DNA from 2 places in the Paenibacillus sp. GbtcB18 genome. Region 2 is predicted to be linked to the other one. Evidence: riboswitches for the same ligand, from Rfam matches in the RefSeq annotation. Region 2 holds a riboswitch; the other holds the start of a gene.
The links. A riboswitch is a leader RNA that binds a small molecule or an ion and turns the genes downstream of it on or off. The one in region 2 is predicted to bind ZMP and ZTP.
Positions count from the first base shown of each region.

Region 1: it holds a riboswitch for ZMP and ZTP, as region 2 does, so the genes downstream of both, rpiB (ribose 5-phosphate isomerase B) here and KVT34_RS12765 (bifunctional 5,10-methylenetetrahydrofolate dehydrogenase/5,10-methenyltetrahydrofolate cyclohydrolase) in region 2, are expected to answer to the same signal.

Region 1 covers NZ_JAGXJX010000010.1:41,719-52,284, reverse strand. Annotated here, with positions in the region: gene atpF (F0F1 ATP synthase subunit B) at 1-55, opposite strand, end outside; gene atpE (F0F1 ATP synthase subunit C) at 166-378, opposite strand; gene atpB (F0F1 ATP synthase subunit A) at 485-1,264, opposite strand; gene KVT34_RS24455 (ATP synthase subunit I) at 1,291-1,659, opposite strand; gene KVT34_RS24450 (AtpZ/AtpI family protein) at 1,652-1,885, opposite strand; gene wecB (non-hydrolyzing UDP-N-acetylglucosamine 2-epimerase) at 2,083-3,219, opposite strand; gene upp (uracil phosphoribosyltransferase) at 3,244-3,873, opposite strand; gene KVT34_RS24435 (serine hydroxymethyltransferase) at 4,115-5,365, opposite strand; gene KVT34_RS24430 (TIGR01440 family protein) at 5,468-6,127, opposite strand; gene rpiB (ribose 5-phosphate isomerase B) at 6,160-6,618, opposite strand; ZMP/ZTP riboswitch at 6,784-6,864, opposite strand; gene KVT34_RS24420 (low molecular weight protein arginine phosphatase) at 6,965-7,546, opposite strand; gene KVT34_RS24415 (manganese efflux pump MntP) at 7,643-8,215, opposite strand; gene KVT34_RS24410 (L-threonylcarbamoyladenylate synthase) at 8,465-9,550, opposite strand; gene spoIIR (stage II sporulation protein R) at 9,580-10,290, opposite strand.
Region 2 covers NZ_JAGXJX010000003.1:546,283-556,848, reverse strand. Annotated here, with positions in the region: gene KVT34_RS12790 (TIGR03943 family putative permease subunit) at 1-7, shown strand, start outside; gene KVT34_RS32600 (CobW family GTP-binding protein) at 187-1,266, opposite strand; gene KVT34_RS12780 (hypothetical protein) at 1,546-1,683, opposite strand; gene KVT34_RS12775 (lytic polysaccharide monooxygenase) at 1,868-2,926, opposite strand; gene KVT34_RS12770 (MFS transporter) at 3,400-4,596, shown strand; ZMP/ZTP riboswitch at 4,683-4,762, shown strand; gene KVT34_RS12765 (bifunctional 5,10-methylenetetrahydrofolate dehydrogenase/5,10-methenyltetrahydrofolate cyclohydrolase) at 4,848-5,705, shown strand; gene KVT34_RS12760 (cyclodeaminase/cyclohydrolase family protein) at 5,702-6,322, shown strand; gene KVT34_RS12755 (DinB family protein) at 6,463-6,957, opposite strand; gene KVT34_RS12750 (CGNR zinc finger domain-containing protein) at 7,156-7,707, shown strand; gene KVT34_RS12745 (aminopeptidase) at 7,831-9,063, shown strand; gene KVT34_RS12740 (HD domain-containing protein) at 9,385-10,020, shown strand; gene KVT34_RS12735 (DUF3139 domain-containing protein) at 10,008-10,364, shown strand; gene KVT34_RS12730 (MFS transporter) at 10,550-10,566, shown strand, end outside.

The sequences.
Region 1 (10,566 bases), on a different contig from region 2:
ATAGAATTCCGAACGCGATAAGCGCGAATACGAACGATTCCCAATTCCAAGACATTCGAGTCACTCCTTTCCGTAACTGTGTACTGGGGCGATTCTTCAAGAACCTAATTCATAGCGAAGGCGCGGATGGCTCAGGCCTTCCCCGCCCAACCGAGGCTATGCGAATTAGCTGAAGAAAATCAGGAAGCCCAGAACGACACCGATAATCGGAACAACCTCGACGATACCAACACCGATAAACATAGTTGTTTGCAGAGTACCGCGAAGCTCAGGTTGACGAGCGATACCTTCTACTGTCTTGCTTACGATCAGACCGTTACCAATACCAGCGCCAAGTGCGCCCAAACCGATTGCTAATGCTGCTGCCAGGAATTCCATGAAAAATTTCCTCCTCAGAAAATAGGTTTTGTACCTGTAATGTGTATATGGATCCCACGCCTTGCGGAAGCCGCGCAGAGCTGCTAATCGCAGCTGAGCCGATCATTTAGTGATCTTCATGATGAACGGTAGCTTGGGAAATGTAAACCATGGTAAGAATGGTGAACAAGAATGCCTGGATGGCACCTACGAAGATACTGAAGCCCTGCCAAGCGGCGAGCAGCGGTATCCCTACAACACCCAGCATCATAATGGTGGAGATCAGAACCTCACCCGCAAAGATGTTCGCGAACAAACGAAGAGCAAGCGTCAACGGCTTGGAAAGCTCTTTAATGATGTTCAGCGGCAGGAAGAACCAGAACGGCTCAAAGTAATGCTTCAGATAATGTTTCGTGTTCTGTGTCAAACCGAGTGTATTCGTCATAACAAACACCATCAGGGCGAGTGCGGACGTTACGGAAAGGTCGGCTGTCGGTGATTTCCACCAAGCCACAGAAGCATGCTTGCCTGCTTGCTCCAACTCATGAATACGGGCATCCGTCAGCACTTGCTGACCGAACAGCGTAAACCCCTGAGTATGGTCGGTTACGATACCGAATGGGAGACCGAGAAGGTTGGAGACAAAGATAAACATAATTAATGTCAATCCTAACGAAATGTAGGACTTTGCCTTGCTGAGCGGCATCGTACTCGCAATCGTGTTATGAACGAACTCAACGACCCATTCCATAAAGTTTTGCATTTTGGAAGGTTTGTCGACGGACAGGTTCCGCACGGACAGAAGAGCCAGGACTAAAACAACCACGCAGGATACGATAATCGCCAAAAAGGTTGAAATGTCAATATCGATACCATTTTCGAAGTGTAGCACGGGAAACTCATGCATTTTCCAATTTCACCCCTTTCCATGCATTACGGTTTGTGTGGACGACTCAAAATGCCGACTAGCAAAAGTATAAATGGAACCAAAAAGCAACCAATAATGGTTGAGGCGATATCAAGGTGTTGTGGAAATTTAAGCGCAATCATAACAGCAAGGAGCACTGTAGCCAGACGGCTTAAAAATCCGAGACTCATGCGCTGTGCGCCCCGCTCCGCAACGGTTTTGCCGATCAAATCGACTCTGCGCTGAAGGAGCAAAGCATTGATGCCGCTTGCAATAGCACCTACCAATAATCCTGCAGCTACCGTGCGTACGGAAGGGACAAGCGCCCAGACCAGTAAACATACGGCGAGAAGCAGAAATGCGATACGCATAGCTTTCTTGAGCAGGTCATTCATCGGGTTCCTCCAGAAACTTCTTAAGCAGCATGATGACCGTAGCGATCCCCGCGAAGAGACCGAGCATCACGCCTGCTACTATCCAGCTTCTCGGACCGCCAAAACGCTGGACTGCGAAGTTCGCGGCGAAGTAGCCGAGCATGGTACAGATAGCGATATCAAGCCCGAGTGCGCCTACAAGGCCGGCCGCCCTCCAAGGATTATCGCGGTTTCCTTTGTTTTTCATGGCTTTGACCCCTATCAATCCTCATATATTGTATCGGAGCAAAGTCTACTTTGTCAATTCGTATAAAATCAAACATTTCGTGAACAGTACTGCCGAAATCCCTTGTATATCAAGGGATTTCGGCATTTAAAACCAAACAGTGGAACTGTACAGTGTGACCTTTGTCATTGCATCGTCACAATGTCGAAAGAGATGCGTTAAAAAGAGTCCGGTTTTTCCGTTTTATAGCCGAAATGGTGTAGGATTCCCTGCACGATTCTGCGGGAAGCTTGTCCGTCTCCGTAAGGGTTCGCAGCGCCCTTCATGCGATCATACGTTTGCGGATCGGTGAGCAAAGCGCGTGCACGCTCGTAAACTTTCTGTCCGTCCGTACCAACAAGCTCCAAAGTACCGGCTTCCACGCCTTCCGGACGTTCCGTAGTGTCACGAAGCACCAGGACAGGTACACCGAACGACGGAGCTTCTTCTTGAAGACCGCCGGAATCCGTCAGGATCATGTAAGCGTGAGGGTAGAAGTTATGGAACTCGAACACGTCGAGCGGATCGATCAGCTTAATTCTCGGGTGGTTGCCCAGAATCTCATAAGCCGGTTCCTTAACGGCCGGGCTCGGATGAACCGGATACACGATGGCAACATCTTCGAATTCGTCCGCAATGCGCTTGACCGCGTTGAAGATCTGGCGGTGCGGCTCGCCCTGCGCTTCCCTGCGGTGGGCCGTCATCAGGATGAGACGCTTGCCCTCCGCCCACTCCAGGACCGGATGGTGGAAGTCCTTCTTCACCGTGTACTGGAACACGTCCGTAACGGTGTTGCCCGTAACATAAATCGAATCTTCCGATTTATTTTCTTTGCGCAGATTGCCAGCCGACCAATTGGTCGGAGCAAAATGCAGATCTGCGAGAACGCCCGTCAACTGACGGTTCATCTCTTCCGGATACGGCGACATCTTGTTCCAGGTTCTCAGGCCCGCTTCCACATGGCCGACTTTGATTTGCTGCAAGAAGGCCGCATAGCTGGCAAGGAAGGTGGTCAGCGTATCGCCGTGTACCAGAATCAGGTCCGGCTTCGCTTCCCGGAAAACGGGCTCCAGGCCTTGAAGAACCCGGATGGTGACTTCGTTGAGTGTTTGACGGTCTTTCATGACGTTGAGGTCGAAATCTGGCTGGATGTTGAACAACTCAAGCACCTGATCCAGCATTTGACGATGCTGGGCCGTTACGGCCACGAGTGATTCAATCTGTTCCGGATGCTTCTGAAGCTCCAAAATAAGCGGAGCCATCTTGATGGCTTCCGGTCTTGTACCGAAAATCGTAATGACTTTCAACCTTTTCATGAACGTACGTCCCTCCAAAATACTTTATTTCGTACCGAATAAACGGTCGCCCGCGTCTCCCAGACCGGGAATGATGTACCCATGATCGTTCAAATAATCGTCGATAGCGGCCACATAGATGTCAATGTCCGGATGCTCTTTCTGGACGGCTTCGATACCTTCCGGAGCGGCGATCAGACACATCAGCTTGATTTGTACGCATCCGCGGTTTTTCAAAGCAGTGATAGCCAGGTTAGCGGAACCGCCCGTCGCCAGCATAGGATCCACGACGATCAATTCTCTTTCCTGTACATCTGTGGGTAATTTCACATAATACTCGACAGGTTGGAGCGTCTCAGGGTCCCGATACAACCCGATATGGCCGACTTTCGCGGCCGGAATCAGATTCAGAATCCCGTCCACCATGCCGAGTCCCGCGCGGAGAATCGGAATAATGCCGAGCATACGTCCGGAAATAATCCGGCAGTCTGCAGTCGCTACAGGCGTTTTGACCTGGATGTTCTCCAACTGGATATTACGCGTAATCTCGTACGCCATCAAAGTGGCGACTTCATCCACCAATTCACGGAAATCCTTGGTTTTCGTATTTACATCTCTTATGTATGTGAGTTTGTGCTGAATCAAGGGGTGGTCGCAAATGAACACCTTACTCATAGTATTCCTCCCGAATATCGATCTGGCTGATCTGGATGTCTTTCCAACTTTCCACAAACCTCGTTCATTATATCATATGTCTGTTTATATATCCTCCCCAAAAAGCACACTCCCTTATGACAAGAATCCGCTTTTGTATGAACAATCCGCCCTCTTTTTTTTCATAAAAAAAGGAACCCTTTGCGGGTTCCCGTATTCACTAACTACTCTGCTGGAAAGCAGATTGTTTTATAGGAAAGAATTAATATTCCAATCCCGTGTACAGCGGGAATTTGGAAGTAACTTCTTTAACGAGTTGGCGGGCTTGCTCGTGAACGGATGAATCGCTCGGATTTTTAAGCGTCATGGCGATAATTTTGGCGATTTGCTTCATGGCTTCCGTATCCATTCCACGGGAAGTCGCGGCAGGCGTACCGATACGGATACCGCTGGTTACGAACGGGCTGGTCGGATCGAACGGGATCGCGTTCTTGTTAACGGTCACGCCCACTTCATCAAGAAGATGCTCGGCGTCTTTGCCTGTGATGTTCAAGCTGCGCGTGTCGATCAAGATCAGGTGATTGTCCGTACCGCCCGAAACGAGGTTGATGCCTTCGGCCGTCAAGCCTTCAGCCAGCGCTTTGGCATTATCAATAACGTTCTTGCCGTACGTTTTGAAGTCGGCTTGCAGGGCTTCTCCCAGCGCAACGGCTTTAGCGGCGATGATGTGCATCAGAGGTCCGCCTTGGGAACCCGGGAATACGGCTTTGTCGATTGCGGCAGCCCATGGCTTGCGGCACAGAATCAAACCGCCGCGCGGTCCGCGAAGCGTTTTGTGAGTCGTTGTCGTGACGAAATGGGCATGCGGAACCGGGTTCGGATGCAGACCTGCCGCAACAAGACCCGCGATGTGAGCCATATCGACCATAAACAGGGCGCCTACTTCGTTCGCGATTTGGCCCAGCTTCTCGAAATCAATGATGCGCGGGTAAGCACTTGCTCCTGCAACGATCATGCGTGGTCTGTGTTTGAACGCGGCTTTACGGACATCGTCGTAATCGATGCGGGAATCCTGTTCGCTTACGCCGTAAGCTACGAAATTATAAAGGATACCGGACGCGTTGACGGGGCTGCCGTGTGTCAAGTGTCCGCCATGCGCCAGGTTCATACCCAGAACGGTGTCGCCAGGCTTAAGCGCAGCCAGATAAACGGCCATATTCGCTTGAGCGCCGGAGTGAGGCTGTACATTGGCATGCTCGGCCCCGAAAAGTTCCTTCGCGCGGTCACGCGCGATATCTTCGACGATATCGACATACTCGCAGCCGCCGTAATAACGCTTGGACGGGTAACCTTCCGCGTATTTGTTCGTCAGCACGGTGCCCATAGCTTCAAGAACTGCCTGGCTTACAAAGTTTTCGGAAGCGATCAGCTCGATTTTGTCGCGTTGACGGCCAAGCTCCAAGTTCATAGCCTCAACGATTTTCGGGTCCTGTTTACGCAAAAATTCTACCATCTGTAACAACCTCCCATGGATTTAAAATCAAAATCAGTTTCGCTTTGTACGAGCCGGATAAACAGGAAAAAAGATTCCACGTTTACCACGGCTCCAGACGCATTATTCGCAGTTGTCGCTGTCTGCCGAACTTCCCGGACTTGTCCGGGGAGATGCAGCAGCGCCGGGGAATACGGGAATGCCCGGGCTCTCCGGGACAGCTTCGTACACTGCCCGCTGCCCGCCGATCAGCTTCGGACGCGTATATGCCATCGTCACGTGTGCCTCGCCCACCCGTTTCACGGGCGGACGCACAGGGACGGCTACCCGGCGGAGATGCATGCCGATCAGCGTGTCGCCGATGTCGATGCCCGCATGAGCGGCGATCTCTTCCACGACGCAGGCGCGCTCCAGGTGCCGGTAAGCATGGGCGGCCATTGAGCCGCCGGCCTTGGGCACCGGCACTACATTCACCGGCTCCAGCCGGGCGTCTTGCTCCACCAGCGCTTCTTCGACGACAAGCGCGCGGTTTAAATGCTCGCAACACTGGAAGGCGAGCCGCAGCCCGTGTTCTTCCGCCACCCGGACAGCGGCGGTGAAAATGCGCTCGGCCGCTTCCGGCGTACCGGACGTGCCGATTCTCTGGCCACGGACCTCACTTGTCGAGGTACCGAAAACGACGATTTGGCCGGGCCTTAAGCCGCCGGCTTCGATCAGCGCCCGGAAATTGGCCTCGACAGCAGGCCCTATTCCGTCCAGCCAGGCTTGCTCACCGTCATTCATACGATCACCTCCATTTATTAAAATAGAGCTCCTTACGGATGAATCGTATTTTTCTCTTCCAAAAGCTTCACTTTTTTCAGGCGATTCTCATGACGTTCGCCGTGCGAAAATTCGGTCTCAATCCAGATCTTGACGATTTCCTGCGCCACGCCGGGTCCGATTACGCGTTCTCCCATAGCAAGCACATTCGTATCGTTGTGTTCCCGGGTTGCTTTCGCGGAGAACATATCGTGCACAAGCGCGCAGCGGATGCCCGGCATTTTGTTGGCGGCAATGGTCATGCCGATGCCTGTACCGCAAATCAGAATACCTTTGTCCGCCTGCCCGTTAAGCACCATATCGCAAACCGGAACGGCGTAGTCCGGATAGTCGACCGATTGTTCACAGTTGCAGCCGACATCCTTCACTTCATGACCTAACGATTCCAGGTAAGGAACGATAACATCTTTAAGCCGGTATCCGGCGTGATCGGCGCCAATTGCAATTTTCATTGAAAAGCCCTCCTCGGGTGGGAATAAACTGCGTTTGGCTCTATTATAACCCAAACCGATCAGACGAAGAAAAAAAACGGCAAATTCCGACTTTACCTGCACCTGTAAACCGCTATGAGACAATGAAAAAAAGAGCATGACACGCGTGTAAATACGCATGTACTGCTCTTTTGCCCAGGCGACCGGCCGTATACCCCGATGCTCCACTGTGGTTACACCCACTCGTCGCCAGTTACATCGGGTCTTCTTTTATGCCCCTATCTTACCGTATTCCCGCAAAACTGTAAAGCCGCTAAAAAATGAAGATTATGTTAGCCACCAAAGGGTACTGCGGCCGTCGGTACGCTCATCGGCTTTCCTTTATCTTTTGAACCAGTTTAACGAGTGCTTCCTCGATTTCTTCCGCCGTATGACGGTAAAGCTCCAACGAGCCGCCGAAAGGATCGGAAATATCGTAATTCGGAAGTTTCTTTTCCAGGTGTATGAGTCTCGTCCGTTCTTCTACCGTAATTTCTTCGGAAAGGGCATGCTTGACCTGCACTTCAGCGATCAACCGCTCCCATTCCTCGGCAGCCGACACGACTTCGGGATCGTCTTCCACAAATTCCTTCAATGTATGTGTTTTATCCGCCGCCTGCGGGAACCGCTGAATCACGGCGCGTTTATGGTCTTGTGTCATCGTTAAGATAAGATCGGCCCAATCCACGTCTGCGGATCTGAGAAGACTGGAGCTGATGGAGGCTTCACAGCCTTTTTCACGCAAAACAGAGGAAGATTGCCGGGAAATCGGACTTCCGTCGGAAGCAAAAACCCCTGCGGAACGGATATGGACTTCCAGGTTATCCTGCTGGGCCATATGGCGCAGAATCCCTTCAGCCAGCGGGCTTCGGCATGTATTTCCGGTACAGACAAAAAGGATCTGTTTCATGTTCCGTCTACCTCCCTACAGAGTATTCGAATGAGTTGAGTTGTTCCGCTCTCTATTATTGTACCGCTTTTTTGAAATCAAGAACACTTTACAACTTTACAGCAGAAATCTCAGACCGAACAACAGCAAAATCACCCCGCCCAGCGCCTCTCCGTACTCACCGATCCAGCTTCCCACGTGACGCCCCAGCATAAGCCCCAGAATCGACATGCCTCCGCCGAGCAATCCGAAAAGCAGCACCGTCAAAACCACATCCGTTGCGAAAATACCAAGCGAAACCCCTACCGAAAAAGAATCGACGCTCACGCTTAACGCGAACAAGGTCATTCCCCAAAAGGTACGATGGTCGAAAGCGGGATTATCTTCTCCTCGGAAAGAGCTGTAAATCATATGGGATCCGAGCAAAATCAGCAGACCGCCCCCGGCCGCCACGGCAACCTGTCCGAGTAAATTTCCGAGGTAGTGGCCCGCATACATGCCGAGCAGCGGCATGAGGATATGAAAAAGACCGATCACAATGCTGATTTTAAGAATATGCAGCAGGCGTATACCCCTCATTCCGATTCCAATCCCTAAAGAAAACGCGTCAAAACCAAGCGCAATAGCCATGATGAAAATCGTCACCAGTTGGCCCCATACGAAAGATGACACGCCCGCCAGTGCCGCCATTGGTATTTCCCCCTGTCCGCTTTTTCTCTCTCAAGATATGCGGACAAACCGGGAAACATGCTATGGACTTGTACTTGCCGGCATAACGGTACAGGCGGGTAATCTGTGGGCGGCATTCGAGCTGAAAAGGATACTTGGCCTTCCGGAACTTTTGCACCTTGGCGACGCTTCGGCATACGGCACGTTTCCGCTTGTACGGATCAAACAGCCCGAAAGCGTTTCAGCGTGTACCGATGCCCCTTCTGCCGCTTATACGCGGATGACTTCCTGACCCGCCGCTTTCAGCAGCCGGTTCATGACAGCGCGGCCTATTCCCGTGTCGGGGCAGCCTTCCGCGAGAATATACGTCGCTCCCTCGCGGTCGAACTGCCGGAGCGCGGCATACAGCCCGCGCGCGATCGTCTCCGGCTCGGCCAGACGGCCGGAGGAGACTACGGCGTCCGCGTGATGCAGACCGCGGCGCTCGTCATAGGTGAGCACTCCCGTGCGCTCACCGCGGGACTTGGCGGCGTCCAGGTCACGCCGCATCCACTCGGCGACGGCCTTCGGATCGTCGCCCAGTACCACGCGCATGCTCCCCTTCGGGGCATAATGCGCGTACTTCATGCCGGGAGCCCGCGGCGTCCCGGCCGGTTCCTCGGTGCGCGCGGGTTCGCGCACCGGCACGTCCGGCAGCGCCTCGCGCAGCTGCTCGGCCGTCACCCCGCCGGGGCGCAGGATGTAGATCGCCCCGGACGCCCACTCCACGACGGTCGACTCTACGCCGACGCCCGTCGGGCCTCCGTCGACGATGCCGCCGATTCGTCCGCCGAGATCATCGGCGACGTGTTCCGCCGTCGTCGGGCTGGGTCGCCCCGAGCTGTTCGCGCTCGGGGCCGCAACCGGGCAGCCTGCGGCGCGCAGCAGCGCCAAGGCGACCGGATGGTCGGGGATGCGGACCCCGACGGTTGACAGCCCCGCCGTCACGAGCGGGGAAACCGTGCCCGCGCGGACCGGCACGATGACCGTCAGGGGCCCGGGCCAGAAGACATCCATGAGCCTGCGCAAGGGCTCGGCCGGCGTCCCCTCGGCGAATGCGTCCATTTGGGAGCGGTCCGCGATGTGGACGATCAGCGGGTTGTCCGACGGACGGCCCTTGGCCCGGTAAATGCCTTCGACCGCAGCGGAATCGGTCGCATCCGCTCCTAAGCCGTATACCGTCTCCGTCGGAAACGCTACGGTCTCTCCTTGGACGAGAAGCCCGGCAGCTTCGGCAATCGCTTTATCTGCCGTTTCTCTTATTCCCGTCCCCGTTCCGGCTTCATCGTGAATCTTCCATAGTTTAGTCGTTGTCAAAGCTGTTCACCCTTACTGGTTTCCGAAATTTATCTGAACAGATTCAGGAAGAATCCGATGATGCCTTGAAGCAGTTCCCACAGAAAAAATTTCACTTCCGTATCTCCGCTGGCAGTTGCGGAAGCCGCCGATCCTTCGGCAGGAACGTCGGCCGTTTTTTTCTGCACGCCGGCGGTTTTGGCCTCACCTGTTCCTTCACCGCCGTCTTCGGCAGGAGCTGCCTGAGCCACCGCTTCACCCGACACGCCGTCTACAAAGCAAAGAGGTGGAAAAAGCACGCACCACCAGTTCTGGCCTTTCCCTTCCCCCAGAGATACACGAAGAGCTTCATAATCCCCGGCCGGATAAACACGATTACCGTACATTTTGGTCGGAAACGGTACCTGTCCGAGCTCCACGGTGTAAGGAAGCCCTCCCAAGCCGCGGGATGTCAGTGTATCGCGGACGACTTTTTCCAGAACCGGAAGGTTTTGCTGCACAATTTGTCTCGCTTCGTCAATAGAATGCGGTCCGGTGACCCACTCGTTCATCTGAGCGACAATAGCGTCCCGCACCAACCGCTTGATGGCCTGATCCTCCGGCTTATCGGAGTTGGCCAGTATACGAAGACGGATCGACTGATCCGGGATAGTCCCTTCCGCCAGAGCTGCGTTCGAACGTGTACCTTCCCAGCTCATCATCATGAGGGCAAGAGCGAAAAACGTATAAAACAAGTACTTGTATGATTTACGGATGACCATAATAATTCCCTCCCGTTTCCCGGAAAAACAGCGCCAGCTTCGAAGCCGTTCTCTGTTTCTTCCTCTGTAACGGTTAGTATGGTCAAAAGGCAATTCTTTTAAACTAGCAATCTATGATTTTTTTCACGTGGAACAATTTCCGGGTGTGAAACATATAAACCTTGTGGAAAAGTGACCGCCGATCACAGCGATATCATCGCAGCACAGGACTTGCCGTAATGCGCGGATCTGCTGAACATGCTGATACGTCTTAAAAAATGATCTCGCCAGATACGA
Region 2 (10,566 bases):
AAAATAAAGGCTGTAGCCATAACAAAACCGCTTTCCGACGGAAAGCGGTTTTGTTTGCGATGCAAGAGCCGGATGTAGTAGGCACCTTAATCGTAGATACCATCAACAGAACGGGGAGGGGGGCGCAAAAAAACTCGTATGGATCATGCCGTATGGAAGGCTTCTCCGATCCATTTCGTGCCTGAGCTACTTCCGGCGGCGGCCGGATTCCGGTTCAAGGGACTGCGGCTGCGGTGTATCCTGAAGACGCTGCCATTCCTCGCTCAGCCGGTCTGTATCCAGGTCGATTCCGATAAACACGAGATACGGCTCTCCCTGGTAAAAGGAAGGCTCCCAGTAACTCCGCTTTCCTGCGTACTGAAACAAATGCATGTGACTGGATTCCGCGAACGTCACATAACCTTTGGCGCGGATCAGACCGTCCCTCCACCGCTGGAGGAAGGCGTCCACATCCGCTTTGGTCAGCCCGGCAAGCTGATTCCACGGGAGAGTGACGGTGCGGACGCGGGAGTGGGAAGGCGCGGTTTCCGCCGGTGCCGGCGAATCTGCGGGGGGCATGCCGCGTCCGGTACCGTTTATGCTGGGCTCCTTCGGATGAGTCGTGATCTTCGTCATCCGGATCGGCCGGACCGTCAGGGGGCCCTTCTGTACGGGCTGGACTCCCTCCAGGATCGGCTTAAGCTCGACGCGGCAGTGGGTCGTATACACGAGCATGGCGTGCCCGTTCAGCTTGCGTATGGCCTTCTCGATCTGGTGCAGCCGGATGCGGTGTACATAATCCGTTTTATTGACCAGAAGCAGATCGGCGACTTCCACCTGCCTTCTAAGTGTCCGTACGAGCAGTTTGTCCGATGCAAACAGACTGTTGTAATCCATGAAGTTTTCGGCATCGAGCACGGTGATGACCTGTTTAAGGGCAACACGGCCCAGCAGACCGGGTTCCGTGAGCACATCGGCAATTTCTTCCGGGTTGGCCACACCGGTCAGCTCAATGAACAAAATATCCGGTTTGCGGACAAGCAGAGCCTGCAAGCTGCCGGTCAGCTCGCTTTTCTTGCTGCAGCAGACACAGCCGTCCAGCAGTTTTTCAATCGAAGCGGAGCTGTGCCCTTTCAAAATTAAGCCGTCGACATCCGCTTTGCCCAGTTCGTTCATCAGTATCCCGGGGCGCAGACCAAGCTTCTTCGATTCTTCGAGCATACGGAGCAGAAGGGTCGTTTTACCGCTGCCCAAAAAACCGCTAAGGACGAATACAGGTATTGTCACGGTTTAAGTTCCTTTCTTGAGTAAAGATATGTTCTCACTATATGCTTGTCAGGAAACGGCCATGCTAATAAAACCGTAATCGTTACGTTTAAATTTATTTTACAGGAACTCGGACTCTCCGGCAAACCGAACAGCTCAATCAAGGCGGAAGTTGAGGATTGTAAACGGGCCTCCTTATGTTGTTTAATCCAGGAATGAATTCCCTGGTTATTTAAAGCAGCAAAAAAACTCCTCCAACCCCATTACAAGGGTTCGGAGGAGTTTTTAATTTCCTATGGATTATTGCAGGGTCTGTTGCGTTTTGGCAGAACCCGTAAAGCTCTGGAATTGATCCTTCAATTTCTGACGGGCGTCTTTATTGCGGAGTAAGTAAGCAGCTCCTAGACCAATTGCAGTAAACATCATTTTTTTACCCATTTTCGTTTACCTCCTCAAATGTAAGGTTGCTTGCTCTACAGAAAATTACCCGTTCAGCCCGATGCTAAACATGTTTTCGCGTAATACACTAAAAAGAGAGTGGTGCTGCCAGGCGGATTCCTCTTGTCCAAATAAAAAAGACCATCCGAAGACGAGCTTCGGATGGTCCTGCTTGTTAAGTGAATTAAACGGTTTTCCAAACGTCGGCTTTCCCAGGAGTTTCGCCTTGAGTCCACCATTTGGCTTCGTATACGACACCGTTGTAAGTAACGCGGTTGCCTGCTGTGTAAACGGAGGTTGCGCTCCAAGCAGGTGCAGTTGTGCCGCCACCGCCGGCAGTTGTTTTAGCCGTTACAGCGGAGCTTGCAGCGGAAGTGTTGCCTGCTGCGTCTTTCGCTTTAACCGTGAACGTGTAGCTAGTGTCAGCCGTCAGGCCCGTTACCGTGAAGCTGGTTGTCGTGGAAGTTCCTACAAGAGTGGAACCTTGGTATACATCGTAACCCGTAACGCCGACATTGTCGGAAGAAGCGCTCCAGTTCAGAGTTACGGAGTTAGCTGTTACGCCGGAAGCAGTCACGCCTGCAGGAACAGTAGGAGCTTGAGTGTCTGGTGTACCCGTTCCGCCACCGTTTACGTTAACGTCGATTACGTTGTAGAAAGCGTTAGGCGTATCGGCGATTTCCCAAACAGCCAGGATTACGTTGTAACCGCTGCGGGCAGGAACGTTACAAGTGTGGGAAGTGGAAGGGTCCGGTTTTTTACCGCCGTCGTTGAAGGAGCAGAACAGTTCGAAATCCGAACGTTTCAGAGGTGCGTTAGGATTCCAGCCTGTTTTCGTGATGTAGTATTTCCATTCTCTCGTTGCGTGAGCGGCAGTCAGCTTCCAAGTGAACGTGTTGCTTCCGCTGTTGATGTTCACTTTGGACCAGCGGTCTGCAGTTTGAGCGTTCAGTTCAGGGAAAGCGGCGCCGGCGCCGGCGATTTGACCGTCAGCAGGGCCTCCTGTAGGATAGCTGCCAGGTGCTTCAAGGCTTTGCGGCTCGTACACGATAGCTCCGCAGTTTTTGTTAATGCCTTGATTACAGAGGGCTGCGCGGCTTGCCGGACCTGTGATGTAACCGTGAGCGGAAGCGCTTTCAGCGAAAACGAGCGAGCAGATGGCACCGATTACGAGCGCAGCAAATGCTACGAGAAAAGGAGAAACTTTAAAAAGAGAGCGGTTCCATGAAATGGATTGGGACATTAGTTTAATACCTCCGATTTAATTGAATTTGGAATACAGGGAATTTAGAACTATACTGCTGCGAATCGTAAAAAATCATAATGACACAAACCAGAGTGATTCTGGTGGATAGGTCAGGATTCGGCATCGTAAGCAGTGAATGGCTATCTACCGAGAGCAGCAAATGGCTTTAATTCCTGCCTGTCAAAAATTTAAGCATCTACCTCCTGTCAATTTATGTCTAAATGAATCAATTCACCTCCTCATATCCATATTATAGTATAAGGTAGAAGCAATGGAAGTAGGTCTTTAGAACTATTTATAGACATAAAATGGTGTAAATAGTAAAACATCTCCTCCATAATATCCTGGAAATTTGGATATTTTTTTGCGAAAATCATAAATTGGAAAATAAATTAGAATTAAAAGGGAAATTGTCGAAAGAAACGAATTAGAAGTATACGAATGCGGAAGAGGAAGGGAGTGAGCCGGTTATGAGTGTTGCGGCAGACATCAAATTGTTTATTTCCGTCAAAAAAGCATGGGTTTTGGTCCTGGCGATGATTTTGTACGGAATCGGCGTCGGGATTTTGGCGCCCATGAACGCCATTTACTTAAAAGAAGGGATCGGCCTGGGGAAAGGCGAGATCGCGTCGATTTTTGCCATTTCGCTTGTGCTCAATATGATTTTCACGATCAGCGTGGGCATTCTGAGCGATAAGATTCCGCGGAAGAAAATCATCCCCATGGCGGCTGCTGTGGTGTGTGCGGCCGGGCTGCTGATCTATATGAGAGCGGGCGGGTACGTGTCCGCGCTGGTGGGCATGTCAATCGCATCGTCCCCGTCCGGAATGATTATGGGACAGATGTTCGCCATGGCGCGGAACCATTTCTCGAAGCTGGCGCCGGACATCGTGGAGATTTCGCAGCTCTGGCTGCGCGCGTCTTTCAGCGTCGGTTTTTTTACCGGATTGCTGCTGGGAGCGAACATTTACTTATGGTTCACCTTTTACGGAGTACTCTGGGGCAATCTTGGGGGATACACGGCGCTCTTCGTCCTTCTCCTGTTTTACCGGGAAACGGTGGAAGCACCTTCCAAAGCGGTCGTTAAGAAGAGCGGCGAGCCCTTCTCGCTGGCTATGCTGGCCGCGCTCCTTATGCTGTCGTGCGCCGATGCGATCCGGGGACTGTATCTTCCCCTTGTCGTGAACGAGAAGTTCGGCAATCCGGAGCTGATGTCTTACATATGGAGCGCACAGGCGGTGTTCGAACTGTTGTTTATGACAGTGGCGGGCTATTGGGCGCTGAAATACGGATTCAAGCCGGTCATTTTATTCGCAGGCCTGTTCGCCCTTATCGTCTATCTGGTGTACGCCAATGTCGATTATTTGCCGTTCTTTTTTGCTATGCAGCCGCTGTATTCGTTTTACGTGGCCGTGCTGCTTGGGGTGGCAATGGGCTACGTTCAGCGGATGTTTTTGCACAAAACCGGGTTCGGAGCCAGCCTGTATGTCGTGATTTCCCAAATGGCTTCCCTGGTCGGCTATTTCCTGCCGCTGCTTATTGATGGCATCACGCCGTCTATCTTTTACATCCCCGCGGCGCTCATTGTCGTCTCCATGCTGCTTATCACGAGAACGATGGTGAAAGAACGCGGCAGCAGAAAGCCGGGAAACGTACAAACTTTGTAAATGAGGCGGTGCAGCAAACGGCCTTGAAAAAAATGCTTCTCCCGCACTTTACCGCAGAACGCCCGGTGTGCTAAACTGAGGCCACTGGAAGAGTGTGTAACTGGCGGAACGTGGGGAACCACGGGGGAGCACACGGGAAATATAGCCGTACGCCTGGGCGAAAGTATTTGCAGATAACGGGAAACCGCGGTCTGCGGATACTTTTTTTGTTTTCTTTTTGCGGGAAATCAATAAATCGGGAGGCGGAACACATGGGAATGATAATGAAAACGGGAGATATTGCCGGTCGGTTAAGAGACTCGATCCGAATAGAAACGGACGCGTGGAAAAAGCGGGGGATAGAGCCTTCCCTGGCGGTTGTACTCATAAAAGGGGACCCGGCTTCCGGATACTACGCCAGAGCCAAGGAAAAGACGGCTCATAAGCTTGGCATCCGATATCGTCTGACGGAATTCGAAACGGGCATTACGCAGTCGGAATTGCTCGGACATCTTGAGGAGCTGAACGAAGACAAAAGAGTGCACGGAATCATGCTGGAGCTTCCGCTGCCCAGGCATTTGGATCTGTCCGAAGCTTCGGGGCTTATCCGTCCCGACAAAGATGTGGACGGGATTACGCCCGGCAGCAAACTTGCCTGTTTCCTCGGCACAAGAGGGCTGTACCCGGCAACGCCCCAGTCTTGTATCCGCATCTTAAAGGAGTTCGGATTCGAGCTGAAAGGACGGCATGCGGTGCTCGTCGGACGGGGCGAAACCGTCGGCAGGCCGTTGATGCCTATGCTGCTGCGGGAGCATGCGACCCTTACGGTATGCCATTCGCACACGGAGAATCTCGCGCGTCATATTGCCGGCGCGGACATCCTCATTACAGCGGCCGGAAGGGCGGGGATGATTACCGCGGACATGGTGCATCCGGATCTGGTTATTGTCGATGCGGGCATCAACGAGACGGACACGGGAATAACGGGGGATGTGAGTCCGGATGCTCTGCAGCGGGTAAAGGCGATGACGCCGGTGCCGGGAGGCGTAGGGACGTTAACGACGCTGATCTTATTTGAAAATCTGTTAAAAGCGGTCGGAATGCAGATCGGGGAGGGAGGGCTTAAATGAGGGTGTACGATCAGTCCATTCGCGAATTTCTGTTCGAGGCTTCTTCGGAGTCGCCGGTTCCCGGAGGAGGAAGTATTGCGGCTCTGGCGGCAGCCCTCGGAGCATCCATGGGCTCGATGACGGCCAGATTGACAACGGGGGCCAAGTTCCATGATAAAGAGGCCGCGATGCTCCAGAATGAGGATCTTTTTCGGCAGGCCATCGTGGAGTTCGAATCCTTGCAGGAAAAAGATATGGCTTCATTCGACGGGTTCATGAAGGCGCTGAAGCTGCCGGCTTCCACTCCCGCGGAGAAAGAAGCCCGGAGTCTCGCCATCCGGGAAGCCTCCGCTTATGCGGCGGCTGTGCCGCTTGAACTGATGGAAGCGTGCCTCGCGGTCATGCGGCGGTTGGCGGACCTGGCCCCGGCAGTCAACAAGAATGTGGTCTCCGATTTGGGAATTGCCGTTCTGATGCTGGAAGCCGCCCTACAATCCGCCTGGATCACGGTGGAAATTAACTTGAATACCATGTCCGATGACACCCGGAACGTGTATAGGGACAAAGGAACGCTTCTGCTGAGAGAATCGGAAGAAATAAAGCGGGATGCTTTGGCACAAGTAAGAGAGCGGATTTGAGAAACCTCGCGGGACGGCAGTGCTTAACGATTAAGGACAGCAAGATGTACTGTTCCGGCCATGATACAAAAAACCGTCTGAGTTTCTTCTGTAAAGAAGAGGTTCAGACGGTTTTTTTGCCGGTTAAACGGTCCGATCTTTTATTCGTAGTGGCGAGTCGCCGGCCAGGAACCTTGGAGCTTACGGATCAGCACGATCTCGCCGGTATGAAAAGCATCGTGCTGGATGATGCTGCTGATGCGGAAACCGATCGGAGAATCGCGGTATACCGCGTCCATGTCCGAATCGGATTTGGTGCTCAGAAGGCTTCCGATGCGGGTATGAACGGCGTCGAGCTCCCCGAGCGTCCGCTGCCAAGCTTCTTCGGAACCGTGCGTATCGGGCGTTTTGAACGTGACGTCGTTGTTTTGAGCCCAGTTGTCGGGTTCTTCGCCCTGCAGATGCTCCAGCAGCCGCTGCTTGTAGTAGACCAGATGGTTGACTGTCTCCCAGATGGTATTGCCCGCTTCACCCGGCGGACGCCAGGAAGCTTGCTCCGCGCTTATCCCGCTGACGGCGTCCTTCAGAGGGGCGTACCAGTCTTCCGTTCCGTAAGCGTGTTCCCAGCCGCGTTTAAGAAGATCCAATCCGTTCATTCGATTTCCTCCTAAATTAAGAATGGTGTAAGATTAAAAAGACGATGTCATGATGTGTGGATAGGTTGTTCGATAAGCCTGCCCGATGTGCGGACAATTCGCACAGATTCGTTGTAACTATCTAAATCATATATGGTGGTTACAACTTGGATTTTAGCATGAATTGGAAAAAGACTCAATCTTTATCCGGAGGTTGCTTTGGAAAATTTGGCTTTAGAGTTTATGAACAGCCAGTGGTACGACTGGAGGGGAACGGGGCGGAGCGAGGACAGGCTGGACCGGCCGGGCTGGCTGGAAGCTTTTCTCGAGAAGTGGGAGCTGCATGCCCAGGTTCCGCCAGAGCCCCGCGAACGCGCCGCCCTCGGGGAGCTCCGGCAGGCCATGCGCGCGATCACGGAATGCGCAATCTCCGGCAGGGAGCCTGTTCATGGAGATATCGCCCGGCTGAACGAAGCGATGGCCGAAGTACCTTCCCGTCCGGTTCTGGTGAGGGAAGAAGGCGGCTGGCGGCTGGAGCGCAGGACGGACGATAGGGGCTGGGCCGCGGTCATGGGCCGGGTGGCCGTCGCATTCGCGCGGCTGCTGGCGGAAGAAGACGTGCGGCGGCTCAAAATTTGCGCCAACGAAGACTGCCGCTGGATTTTCTTCGACGAGAGCAGAAGCCGGACGGCCCGGTGGTGCGACGATAAGATGTGCGGCAACCTGATGAAAGTCAGGCGCTTCCGGAAACGCCGGAAAGAAAACGATTGATCCTGCGCCTGGGCATTTTGCGGCCGTGCCACAAGGAATACGGCTTCGAAAGTCGAACAAGTTAAGAGGAACCTACATAACGAGCAGTCCGAGCATTGAATTTACCAACAAAGGAGAATGAATATGGCGAATCAATTCGAAAAAAACCTGGAGAAATACGCCGAGTTAGCGGTGAAAGTCGGTTTGAACATACAGCCCGGTCAGTCCTTATGGGTGAATGCGTCCATTCAGCAGGCCCCTTTGGCCCGTTTTATCGCGCAAAAGGCGTACGAGGCGGGAGCGAAATCAGTGCACGTCGAATGGATGGACGATGTGATTACGAAGCTGAGATACACGCTTGCTCCCGACGATTCGTTCGATACCTATCCGGCATGGAGAGCGCAGGCGGTGGAAGAGCTGGCCGAAAACGGCGGCGCCTATCTGCTCATCGAATCGGGCAACCCGGAACTGCTTCAAGGAGTGAAGCCTGAACGTATCTCGGCTTATTCCAAGGCTGCGGGCAAAGCGCTTGCCAAATGGAGAGAATACATGACCTCCCACAAGATGACGTGGTCGATTCTCGCCGCTCCGTCCACAGGGTGGGCCAGTAAAGTGTTTCCGGATCTGCCGGAAGATAAAGCTGTCGCCGCCTTATGGGAGGAGATTTTCAAAGCTACCCGCGTGGATCAGGACAATCCCGTTCAGGTCTGGGAGCGGCACAATGCGACACTCCGTACTAAAGTGGAGGAGCTGAATGCCAAACAGTACCGGAAGCTTCACTACCGGGCGCCGGGCACGGAGCTGAGCGTAACGCTGCCGGAGCGGCACATCTGGTCCGGCGGCTCGACGGTGAACGAGAAGGGGGACGCGTACAATCCGAACGTTCCGACGGAGGAAGTGTTCGTTTCGCCGCTTAAAGACGGCACGAACGGAGTTGTACGCAGCACGAAGCCGCTGAGCTATCAGGGGAATCTGATCGAGAATTTCACGCTTACGTTTGAAAACGGCCGTGTCGTGGACTTTCAGGCGGAGAAAGGCTATGAAGCGTTAAAAGGACTTCTCGAACTGGACGAAGGAGCCCGCCATCTGGGCGAAGTTGCGCTTGTGCCTCATGAATCGCCTATTTCCGCGAGCAACATCATTTTCTTTAACACGCTGTTCGATGAGAACGCGTCGAATCACCTTGCTCTGGGGAAAGCCTTCGGCTTCAGCATCCCGGAGGGAACGAAAATGTCGGTGGAGGAGCTGACGAAAGCGGGCCTCAACGACAGTATGACCCACGTGGACTTTATGATCGGCTCGGCGGAAATGGACATTGACGGCGAACTGGCCGACGGGACGATCGAACCGATTTTCCGCAAAGGGAATTGGGCTTAATTCCCCGTAAAATGATGCATCTTCTGCCTGTATAGGCAGAGTAACGTGCGCGATAAGGATACAGAAGGTCAGCCGGGATTGCCGGCTGGCTTTTTCTTTGCGTGCTTCCGAGTTCTTTTCCTTATGCGCAATGCGGCGCTCTACTAAAAAAAACTGCGACCGCCTCTCCAATTCCGGCTGCGGAATACATCCCGTTGTGCGTTTCTTACGGAAGCGTGCGGCGGACTTTTTTATTTTTAGGAAAGGTTTATTTGGAATTCCTTGGAATATCCTTTTATACTTACAGAGTGGCCCTTATAAAACACAAGGGAAGTGATGAAAATGAACGTTTACGAACATCTGGTACGACCGGAACTGTCAGGCGATTTAAAAAAAGATGTGTATGCTTTTCTCACCGCAAACGGACACCGCAAAACCGCGGAGCACTGCATGAAGGTGGGCGAGCAGACCCGTGAACTGGCCGTCCGCTTCGGGGCGGACCCGGAAACAGCGGCGCGGTCGGGCTATTTACATGACATCAGCGCCGTATTTCCCAACGATGCGCGTATTTCCGTGTCGGTTCAGCTTGGGATCGAGGTGCTTCCGGAGGAAGAAAGCTTTCCAATGATCATTCACCAGAAGTTGTCGAAAGCGATGGCACGGGATCTATTCGGAGTGGCGGACCCCGGGATCTTAAGTGCGGTTGAATGCCACACCACCCTCAAAAAGCAGGCATCGCAGATGGATAAGCTGCTTTTTACGGCCGACAAAGCAGCCTGGGATCAAACGGGCACGCCCCCGTACCTTGAAGAACTGAATAGAGGCCTTGCGATTTCGATAGACCATGCGGCTCTTGCCTATATCCGTTACTTATGGAGCCGGAAAGACACGCTCAGAGTCGTTCATCCATGGCTCAAAGAAGCGTACGCGGATTTGTCGCGGCACATTGAAAGTGAGTCGCAAACGTGCGGAACATAAGCCGGGGTAAGATTATCGCGCTGTCAGTCGTTCTGATCGTTGTACTGGCTCCGTTTGCCTATGTTCAGGGAAATAAAATCGTGTATGCGGAACGGGTAAAAAGCTATCTGATTCAAGAAAGAAGCTATAAAGAAGAGGAACTGGCATCGGTCAAAGGGGTTTGGGGGATGAAACTTCCTTCCTTCTATACAGTCGTTGTTTTTAAGGATGAGCCGGAAGTGAATTATGTTTATTTTTCGCATAACGATGTCCTGCAATTCGATCAGCGGATTACTCCGAAAGGAGTAGAAAGGGGGATAACGCCTGAAAAGCTGAAACACAGGGAAAAGCGAAAGGAAGGGTAGGGGTTGAAACCCGGAATAACGGATCTGATTTTTTGTAGACGAAACAAATAAATGTTGCCAATAACCAAACGTTATTATATTATGTTTGAGTGATTAATAAACAAATCGAGATATTGTTTGTTAAAAGATTTCCTTTGAGTGTGAACAAAATCTCGGTGGAAAATCACAGGAAGGGGCACGTAGTCGTGTTTAAAAATGCTTT